DNA from 2 places in the Agrobacterium sp. DSM 25558 genome. Region 2 is predicted to be linked to the other one. Evidence: predicted binding sites of a transcription regulator. Region 2 holds the regulator's gene; the other holds the start of a gene.
The links. The regulator LexA, encoded in region 2, represses DNA repair genes until DNA is damaged. The targets are predictions, from matches to a motif close to TGTTCNNNNTGTGTTCNG.
Positions count from the first base shown of each region.

Region 1: the regulator LexA is predicted to act here: its motif matches at 2,622-2,639, upstream of DSM25558_RS14075 (ImuA family protein).

Region 1 covers NZ_FMUD01000015.1:25,698-30,705, reverse strand. The annotation lists gene DSM25558_RS14100 (ABC transporter substrate-binding protein) at 1-490, opposite strand, end outside; gene DSM25558_RS14085 (helix-turn-helix domain-containing protein) at 1,546-1,788, shown strand; gene DSM25558_RS14075 (ImuA family protein) at 2,706-3,458, shown strand; gene DSM25558_RS14070 (Y-family DNA polymerase) at 3,379-4,893, shown strand; gene DSM25558_RS14065 (error-prone DNA polymerase) at 4,893-5,008, shown strand, end outside.
Region 2 covers NZ_FMUD01000001.1:209,662-214,669, reverse strand. The annotation lists gene DSM25558_RS01115 (ComEC/Rec2 family competence protein) at 1-1,351, shown strand, start outside; gene DSM25558_RS01110 (glutathione S-transferase family protein) at 1,372-2,049, opposite strand; gene lexA (transcriptional repressor LexA) at 2,440-3,162, opposite strand; gene kdsA (3-deoxy-8-phosphooctulonate synthase) at 3,436-4,284, shown strand; gene eno (phosphopyruvate hydratase) at 4,510-5,008, shown strand, end outside.

The DNA of each region.
Region 1 (5,008 bases), on a different contig from region 2:
TCTGCAAGGGAAGGGTGGGGGACTCACCATTTGTTTCGATGACGACGGTCATGGGATCTGGTGCGGTTACGGACTTGATCGGCTTGGTGTAGCCCTGGAACCCACCACTTGGAGGCTTCAGGAAATCACGTACGCGCTCGATCGAGTAAATGACGTCCTGAGCGCTAAAGGCCGAGCCATCATGAAAACGAACACCGTCGCGCAGTTTGAACTCCCACTGGGTCGGGGACAGGCGCTTCCATGATACAGCAAGGGCCGGCTGGGGATTGAGATGCTCATCCTGTCGAACGAGGCGCTCATAAATATGAGCTAGCAACGCGTTGTTTTCATTGAGATCCGCATAGTGGGGATCGAGAGTCATCAGTTTAAGCTGCGTACCGACCCGCAATTCCTCCGCAAATGCGGCGGTGATCCCGACAAATCCAGCGTAGGTAGCGGTGGCGATTGCCAAAGCCAGGAGAGGTGGGCGGAATCCTTCTAGAAATTGCATTAGGTCGTTCCCTTCTTTTGATTTCTTCAACTTCGTTGCTGGCAGCGAGTTTTCACGGCGCAGGTCGTCCTTCCCATGGTGCGCCTTGCGCATCGCGGGTCAGAAACTTCATGAAGTGCATTGTATGCTCTGTCGTTGTATACTCTACATTACACAACGTATTGCTCATGAAAAGTGCAAATTCCGAAAAAATTGCACGAACGTTTTAAAATCGGCAGTTGATCGCGTGTAGGGAACTGCCACGTCTCGTTAGCCTCTCAACCAACAGAGATTATCGAGCGTTGAGACTTACCGGGCACAGGTCTCCTTTGAGAAAACACCATGCATTGCGAGAATATCCATCAGGACTGACCTGATCTGAGGCCAAGGAAACTCGTCACTGTCTGGTCGGGGGGAACCGCGCTCCAAAATACAGTGGAGCTTCGCGGCGACGGCGACGGTTGTCATCCCTTGTGCTTGCGAGAGATCGCGGGCCAAACGCTCCTCTACGAGAGATGCCTCGTCCTCCGCACGCTTTGCGCGGCTGTAGCCGAGAGTCTCGTCCACAGCCTCCCACTGCTTGTGCTTGGCAAGCAAATCTGCCTCTGCTTTTGCTCGGGCCACCGTAAAGTCATTTCCTCTCAATCGGTCCTGAATCTAGGAGATCGAGGAGGTCATGAAAGGCGCGGCGCTATTCGGCAAGATAACTTCCACCTGAAGCGCTGGTGCTGTGCACATCAATTGGCTCTCAAGCTTCTGCTGAGCTCGTCCAAAAGCAGCAAGTTCGTGAAAAGCACGGTTCCAGGCATGCCATTTCGTCAGGACGCCATCGCGTAAGCCCGGCGACCAATGCTCTTGGTCAGAAAAATTGTTGAACAGGAACCATTCCGCGGTCTGCAGAGAGTTTCTGCACGTGATTGCGGGCAAAGTTCTGCTATTCTCAGAATCAGCCATGATCCGAGCTCCATACAGCTAGGTGTGGTCAGGTCACATCCGGTGGCTCAAACACTGGATGTGACCGAGTGAACGAAAATATTGCATATGAACGAAAATGTTTCAATGAGAAAACATAGAAGATGAGCGAAATAACCGGAGCTCAAATTCGAGCAGCGAGAGCGTTGCTCCGATGGACGGCTGAATATCTTGCCGAGTCAGCCAGCGTGGGAGTTTCTACAATTCGGCGCGCCGAAATGGATAACGGAATTCCGGCGATCACGCCGGCAAATTTGAAGCTCATAAAGATGACGCTGGAAGCGGATGGAATTGAGTTTATCCCAACCAATGGCGGTGGTGTCGGCGTCAGGTTCAAGAACCCGTAACAGCAAGCAGCGAGGCGGGCTTCGTCGCCTTTGGATGGCGATCCTTGGTCGAAAGCCGCTATCGGTTTGGCATGAATGCCTGCGCGACCGGGCAAGTCTGTGAAGGTGACACCTAAAGGAGAGCCGCGGCAGCAGGCATCCAGTTCTGATCATTACTGACACCCTCATGCCATGCGTATTCGAACCTGCCTCGGTGATGAAGATAAGCGAGACGTTACCAATGTCCTCCTTATTCAAGACATGGAAACCGCGTCCCGCATCGATCTCCGTCTTCGCCGACCAGCCGATCACACCCCATCGCTGCCATCCGGCGCAGCCGTCCGAAGGTGATGTTAGCACCGTGCTTCCTTACCAGAGCGGCTCGATCAAGTGCTCCGTGGCGGCCACAGGTTCGACATTCTACTGTGATGATCGGGTCGCGCACCTGACGCAGCCTTGCCGTCAGGTCGAGTGCAGATGATTTCCGGCTCATCGATCAACCTCGTCATTTTCGACGGGGAAGCAAACGCCGTCGACTACGCCTTTCGCCAACACCGACACGGGCGACCTTGGCTGGCTGGAGCCCCCAACTCCTGAGAGCTTCAAACATGCTGCACCGGCCAGGACGGGGGGTATGGAGCGGATGTCCTCTCTTACTAGCGCAGAATGTCCTGACGGGAGATTGGTCCATGATTCTGATAACCTCACGTCGAAACAAAAATGAAATTTTCTTCAATTGAGCCGGTCACTTACAGAAAGTCTCTAGCGAACTGATTCAAAACGAGAATTTGCAGATTCACTAAAATGGTGAGATCATATTCCTATTTCCGAACCGCTTGACTCTGCCGTTATGAAGGAACAGAAGAAGAACATCAAGCATTGTCGGCGGCATGATGCCGTGTTTCTGAACTCCGCGAACCGAAGGGATTCCGCGACCGATGTCGGCTGTCCGCGACCTAGTCCTTGCTGATCTGCGCGAGCGCATCTCGTCCATTGAGGGTGAGGGCGCGAAGAAGACGGGCTGTCTTTCATTCGGTGTCGAGGAGATCGATGCCATTCTTCCGGCAGGCGGTCTGGCCCATGGAGCACTCCATGAATTCGCAGGGGGTGGTTCGGGAACCGTCGATGGCGCAGCCGCAGCCCTTTTCGCTGCCGGGATCGCAGCACGCACGAAGGGGCCGATCGTCTGGTGTCTGACGCGGCCCGATCTGTTCTTCCCGGCTCTTGCTCAGGCAGGCCTGCATCCGCGTAGGGTCATCTTCGTCGAGAGCGACAAGGAAGAAGATGTCGCTGCCAACATGGAAGAAGCGCTTTCCTACGGCGGCTGTGGCGCGGTTGTCGGCGAGATGGTGCGGTTGCCAATGGTCGTGAGCCGTCGGCTCCAGCTCGTCGCGGAGCGAACCGGGACAATTGCCTTGGCAGTGCGCCGTTGGCGAAGGCAGACAGAGGCAAACGACTTCGGCCAGCCGACCGCATCGACCACAAGGTGGCGGGTAAGCGTGCTGCCGTCCGAAGGACTTCCGGTACCGGGAGTAGGGCGACCTCGATGGTTTCTTGAGTTGATGAGATCGCGTGCCGGCGAATGCAAAGAGTTCTGCGTAGGAGCGTGTGATGGCGAGGGTCGTATCCATATATCTGCCGGAGCTGGCCACGGACAGGATCAGACGAGACGATCCCACCATTCCGGCTGACCAACCGATCGCGGTGATCGCGAAGAGCGGATCCAAACGGTGGGTCGCGTCTGCCGACGGGGCTGCGCAGAAGATCGGTGTCCGCGTCGGCATGGCCGCGGCGAAGGCTCAGGCGATCTTCCGCGGGCTGATGCTCATCGATGCAGATCCCGGCGCCGATGCCGCCGCGCTGGATCGCATCGCGCTGTGGGCGCTTGGTCACTATTCCCCGATCGTCGCGGTCGACGGCAAGGACGGTCTCGTGCTGGACACCGAGGGCGCGGACCATCTCCAAGGCGGCGAAGCAAAGATGATCAGCGGCATCGTGAATACATTCCATTCGAGGAAGTTGACTGCCAAGGTTGCCATCGCGGACACATGGGGCGCTGCCCACGCATGCGTCCGTGCCATCAACCGCGATACCGTGATCGTTCCTCGCGGCGAGATCGTGCGCGCCGTCGAAAAGCTACCGATCTCATTGCTGCGACTGCCGGAGAAAGTGGTCCAAGACCTCCGTGTCCTTGGCTTTCATTCCATAGCCGAACTTTCCAATACCCCAAGAGCACCGCTGGCCCTGCGTTTCGGGCCTGAAGTCGGCCGCCGCCTCGACCAGATGTTTGGTCGGACCGGGGAGCCTATCGATCCGATCCGCACTGCCGATCTCGTTGAGGTCTCCAGATCGTTTCAGGAACCGATAGGTGCGGCCGATACGATCAATAAATACGTCGGTCGGCTCGTCGTCCAGCTCGTCGCCGAACTGGAGAAACGCGGCCTCGGCGCGCGTCGGACTGACCTCATCGTGCATCGCGTCGACAACACCCTACAGGCGATCAGAGCTGGGACTGCCAAACCCGCACGCGACGTCGCGTGGCTTACGAAGCTGTTCAGGGATCGCACAGAGCAGATCGATCCTGGTTTCGGCATCGAGAAACTCGTTCTCGTTGCCGTGTCGGCGGAACCGCTGCACGAAGAGCAGAAGTCGTCGTCTCTCGTAGAAGAGGAGATAACCGACCTGACACCTTTGATCGACATCTTCAGCAACCGTGGCGGCCAGCGCGTCTACCGTTTGGCGCCGGTAGCGTCGGATGTTCCCGAGCGCAGCGTGCAGCAGGTCTCAGCAGTCGCCGAGGAGATGGCTGAAAGCTGGGTCGGGCATTGGCGCAGGCCCGTGCGACTGTTCGAACGACCGGAGCAGATCCAGGCGATCGCAATGATGCCAGACTATCCACCAGCGACAATTACATGGCGTGGCAAGCGCCACCGCGTGAAGCGAGCCGACGGCCCGGAACGCATATTCGGTGAGTGGTGGAAACGGCCGACCGAGCTCGAGGCGGTGCGAGATTACTTCGTCATCGAGAACGACGACGGCGAACGGTTCTGGATCTTTCGCTCCGGCGACGGCATCGATCCGGAAACGGGCTCCCATCGCTGGTTCATGCACGGGATCTTTGCCTGATGAAATATGCGGAGCTGCAGGTCACCACACATTTCAGCTTCCTGCGCGGAGCGTCATCTGCACAGGAATTGTTCGCGACCGCCAAGGAGCTGGGCATCGAAGCCGTGGGGGTCGT
Region 2 (5,008 bases):
GTCCGCAGAGCGGGCATGGTTGATGATGTCGATCATGCTGTTTGCTGTGCTGGTGGACAGGCCGTCGATCAGCCTGCGCAACGTGGCGCTTTCGGCGATCGTGATTATCGTCCTGTCGCCGCACGAGGTCATGGGGCCGAGCTTCCAGATGTCGTTTGCAGCAACGCTCGCGCTCGTCTCCGCATATGCGTTCTGGAGCCGGTGGCGCGGCGAGCGGGAGCGTCTCGTCATCTCCCGACCGCCATGGTGGCTATCGATAGCCAGTAAGGCTGCGACGATCATTGGCGGTGTCGTGATCACGTCACTGATCGGTGGCATATCGACGGCAATCTATTCCATCGAGCATTTTCATCGCATCACCACCTATGGGCTGGCAGCAAATCTTGCCGCGATGCCGATCATGTCTCTGATCGTCATGCCGTTTGCGCTCATCGGCATGCTGTTGATGCCATTCGGGCTCGACGCGCCGTTTCTGAAAATCATGGGCTACGGCATGGCGATGGTCATTGAAGTGGCCAAGACCGTGTCGAGTTGGGGCGGTGACGAGACGATTGGACGGCAAAATGGCTGGTTTCTGGCGATTTCAACAACGGGTTTCCTGCTGCTGGCATTGCTTCGCACACGACTTGCCTTGATTGGGTTGCCCTTCATAGCCGCCGGCTTTGCCATGCTTCTGATCGAGCAGGGGCGCGATAAACCGGACCTGCTGATCTATGAGGATGGTTCGCTGGTCGCGCTGACATCCGCAGACGCGGTTGCCTCCACCAAACAACGCGCCTCCGGCTTCGTTTACGAGCAATGGCAAAGAGCCGTGCCTTTACCCGCGCATCACGTCGCCCCCAAAATGCTCGATCGTGTCACGTCACCTGCTGGTGATGATGCAGAGGAAGCGGTTAGCTCTCAAGCCCGCACGGCGGGTTTGACCGATATCGAAAAGTCGCGGGCTGCCGAGGAGATGCGAGCAGCAACCGGTGCCACGGATATATTCACCTGCCGCAAAGATATGTGGTGTGTGGCTAAGTCGCAGAAGGGCGTAACTGTAGCGGTTATTTCCAACACTGCGCTGACGGGAACGGCATGCGACGTTGCCGACCTAGTGGTGACGACACGCAGAGTGCCCTTCGCCGCCTGTCGGTCCGGTGCGATCCTGATCAGTCAGGAGACATTACGACGTACCGGCTCCATGGAAGTCTGGCTTGGCCGTAAAGGCGACGCCGTTCTACGGGCGAAGGTTGCAATGCAGGGTCAGGATCGATCATGGACCATGCACCGCAGTTATGATTGGCGCAGCGAGGACTTCGATCCCGAGTTGCCTGCGCATATCGAAAATATGTTGGCGCTGGACCCATAGCGTGTGGCTGCCGCCATTTGCTATTTCGCGCGCAGATCCGCTGTCCATTCTCCCACGGCCCGCGCCTCAGCCTCGTGACCCGCATCTCGCCACGTTTCCAGCAAAGCAGCACCCTGCCATTCCTGCATGGCGGAAAGGGAAAGCAGGCGGTTTTTGTAGGCTTCGGCCTCCACCGACAGAGGTGTAGAGTAGGTCTGGAACCGGAATGCAACGGGGCAGTAGAACGCATCTATAGCGGTGAAGTTTTTCCCTGCCAGAAACGGACCACCAAAAGCTGCCAAGCCGTCCTGCCAGAGCGCGTCTATTCGAGATATGTCCCTCTGCAGGGGCTCGCTGATGGACGATGGCCGTATGCGCAAACCGACGCTCATTGGGTGTTCGTTGCGCAACGCCTGAAAACCAGAATGCATCTCGGCAGTCGCCGAGCGCGACCACGCCCGCGCTTTGGCATCACTTGCCCACACACCATCATGGCGCTCTGCCAGATATTCAGCGATGGCGAGGCTGTCCCATACGGTCAGGTCATTTTCTACGAGGCAGGGCACCTTTCCCGACGGAGAGAAGCGCGTGAAATCGTGGTTCGACGTGCCAAACTGTACGAGTTTTTCGTTGAACGAAATCTCCAAGGTTCGCATCAAAACCCATGGCCGCAGGGACCATGAAGAGTAATTCTTGTTGGCTATGTAAAGATCATACATGTCAATGTTCCCCATTATCGTCCATCAATACGGCACGCAATAGACCGGATACAGGCCGCCGGAGTGATAATGCTCATCAAACTATTTGATGGCCGCGGACGGACCTACCCGAAAACAACATTTAGGTACGCCAACGTTGGTAACTGTTCGTTCGATCTTCGATAAGACGAGCGCGAGGCACACAGCGACGTAGTGATTCTCAGATGCAACGAGATTGAGATACACCAATTAGTGGATTTCGTGACCCGACTAATGAATATAGGTTTTGTAGCCTAACTGCCGTGATTTTTTGTGGTCTTAAATTGATATTTCAGACAGGCTGGCAGGGAATATTATGACCATCAAAATACAATTTGAGTAGCGGGCATGACAACGCATGCCCGCAACATATTAATGATAACGGCGGATCAAACCGACCAGCTTGCCTTGAATTTTCACTCTGTCCGGTCCGAAAATTCGCGTCTCATAGGCAGGGTTTGCAGCCTCCAGCGCAATGGAAGCGCCTTTTCGGCGGAAGCGCTTCAGCGTTGCTTCCTCGTCATCGACCAGAGCCACAATGATATCGCCCGGATTTGCAGTGCTTCCATCGCGAATAATGACCGTATCACCATCGAAAATCCCGGCTTCGATCATCGAATCGCCTTTGACTTCCAGAGCGTAGTGCTCGCCCGAACCCAACATATCCATCGGAACGACAACGTCATGGGTGTTGTTTTGAATTGCGGAAATCGGCACACCCGCAGCTATCCGGCCCATAACTGGGACGCTAACAGAATTGGGTGCGCTGTCGTTGGACGCTGCGGGACGGGGCGGCTGTTCAGCCACCTTTGCTTTGCCCAGGCTACCCTCGATAACGCTGGGTGAAAACCCGCGTTGAGGCTTGGCTTGTGGCGAATAGGATTCGGGAAGCTTGATGACTTCCAAAGCGCGCGCCCGATTCGGTAGCCGGCGAATGAAGCCGCGCTCCTCAAGTGCGGTGATCAACCGATGGATACCTGATTTTGAAGCAAGATCGAGTGCATCTTTCATTTCATCGAAAGATGGCGGCACGCCGGACTCTTTCATTCTTTCATGAATGAACAGAAGCAATTCCTGCTGTTTGCGCGTGAGCATGAAGGAACACCCTTGGAATTAGAGGCGAAGATTCGCGAAACAAATACAGAACGAACACTATATGTTCCATATGTGTTCTGCAATCCCTTAAAATTCGGTGAAATTCATTTAAGCATCTGTTGATGCGTAAATCAGCAACACCAGATGGTCTTACGCGGACCTATACCGTGACTCTGGGCCGCCTTGCTGCTAAATGCGTGGCCAACAAACGATAAGGGAATATCTCGATGGTCTGCACCATTGAAATCGCCCGCTTTATTGCAAGGAAAGACGATGAGTGTAACGAACAATCTGAAAGTCGTTGCGGGGCAGGGCTCCAAAGCGGTTTCCTTTTCCAATACAGAACGCTTTTCGCTGATCGCCGGACCTTGCCAGATGGAAAGCCGCGACCACGCATTCATGATTGCGGAAACGTTGTCAGAGCTGTGTGGCAAGCTGGGTATCGGGCTGGTTTACAAGTCTTCTTACGATAAAGCCAACCGCACGTCCCTTTCCGGCCAGCGGGGCATCGGTATCGACAAGGCATTGGAGATTTTTGCCGAGTTGAAGGCGCAGTTCGGCTTTCCGGTTCTGTCGGACATTCACACGGAAGAACAGTGCGGCATCGTTGCGCCGGTGATTGATATTCTGCAAATTCCGGCGTTTCTCAGCCGTCAGACGGATCTACTGGTGGCTGCTGCCAAGACTGGTCGCGTCATCAATGTCAAAAAGGGCCAGTTTCTGGCGCCGTGGGATATGAAGAACGTTCTGGCGAAGCTGAACGACAGCGGTAACCCGAATGTGCTGCTGTGCGAACGCGGTGCGTCCTTCGGTTACAATACGCTGGTGTCTGATATGCGCTCCCTGCCGATCATGGCATCTCTGGGCGCACCGGTTGTTTTCGATGCTACCCACTCCGTGCAGCAGCCGGGTGGGCAGGGCGGTTCGACGGGCGGTCAGCGCGAATTCGTGGAAACATTGTCGCGTGCTGCTGTTGCCGTTGGCATCGCGGGTCTTTTCGTGGAAACACATGAGGACCCGGATAACGCGCCATCGGATGGTCCGAACATGGTTCACCTGAAGGACATGCCGAAGCTTCTGGAAAAGCTGCTCGCTTTTGACGACATCGCCAAATCTGCGTGACGGGTTTTGGCCTTAATCGGCTTTTATTGAAAAGCGGTGCCTGAAACGGGCACCGTCATTGTAATTTCTTGCGCGTCGTCTACAGCGACTGAAGAAATTCACATCGAGTCGCTATTCCGTCGCCCTGTTTATCGCGCCGATCATTCGAAAAGCGCTTCACAGTTTTCGGTATGCACTCTAAGACAGGCAACTGAAAAATCCTGTTCCAATCCCAAGGGAGAGATCATGACAGCCATTACCGATATCATCGCACGCGAAATTCTCGACAGCCGTGGCAATCCGACTGTTGAAGTCGATGTCTACCTGGAAGACGGCTCTTTCGGTCGTGCAGCAGTTCCATCGGGCGCATCGACAGGCGCGCACGAAGCCGTAGAACTGCGTGATGGTGGCAAGCGCTACCTCGGTAAGGGCGTTGAAAAGGCAGTTGAAGCTGTCAACACCGAAATCTTCGACGCGCTGGGCGGGTTCGATGCCGAGAGCCAGATTCATGTCGACCAGACCCTGATCGAGCTTGACGGCACACCAAACAAGTCCCGCCTGGGTGCCAACGCCATCCTCGGCGTTTCCCTGGCTGTTGCCAAGGCTGCTGCCGAAACGACTGGCTTGCCGCTTTACCGTTATGTCGGTGGTCCAAACGCGCATCTGCTGCCTGTTCCGATGATGAACATCATCAATGGCGGCGCGCATGCCGACAACCCGATCGACTTCCAGGAATTCATGATCA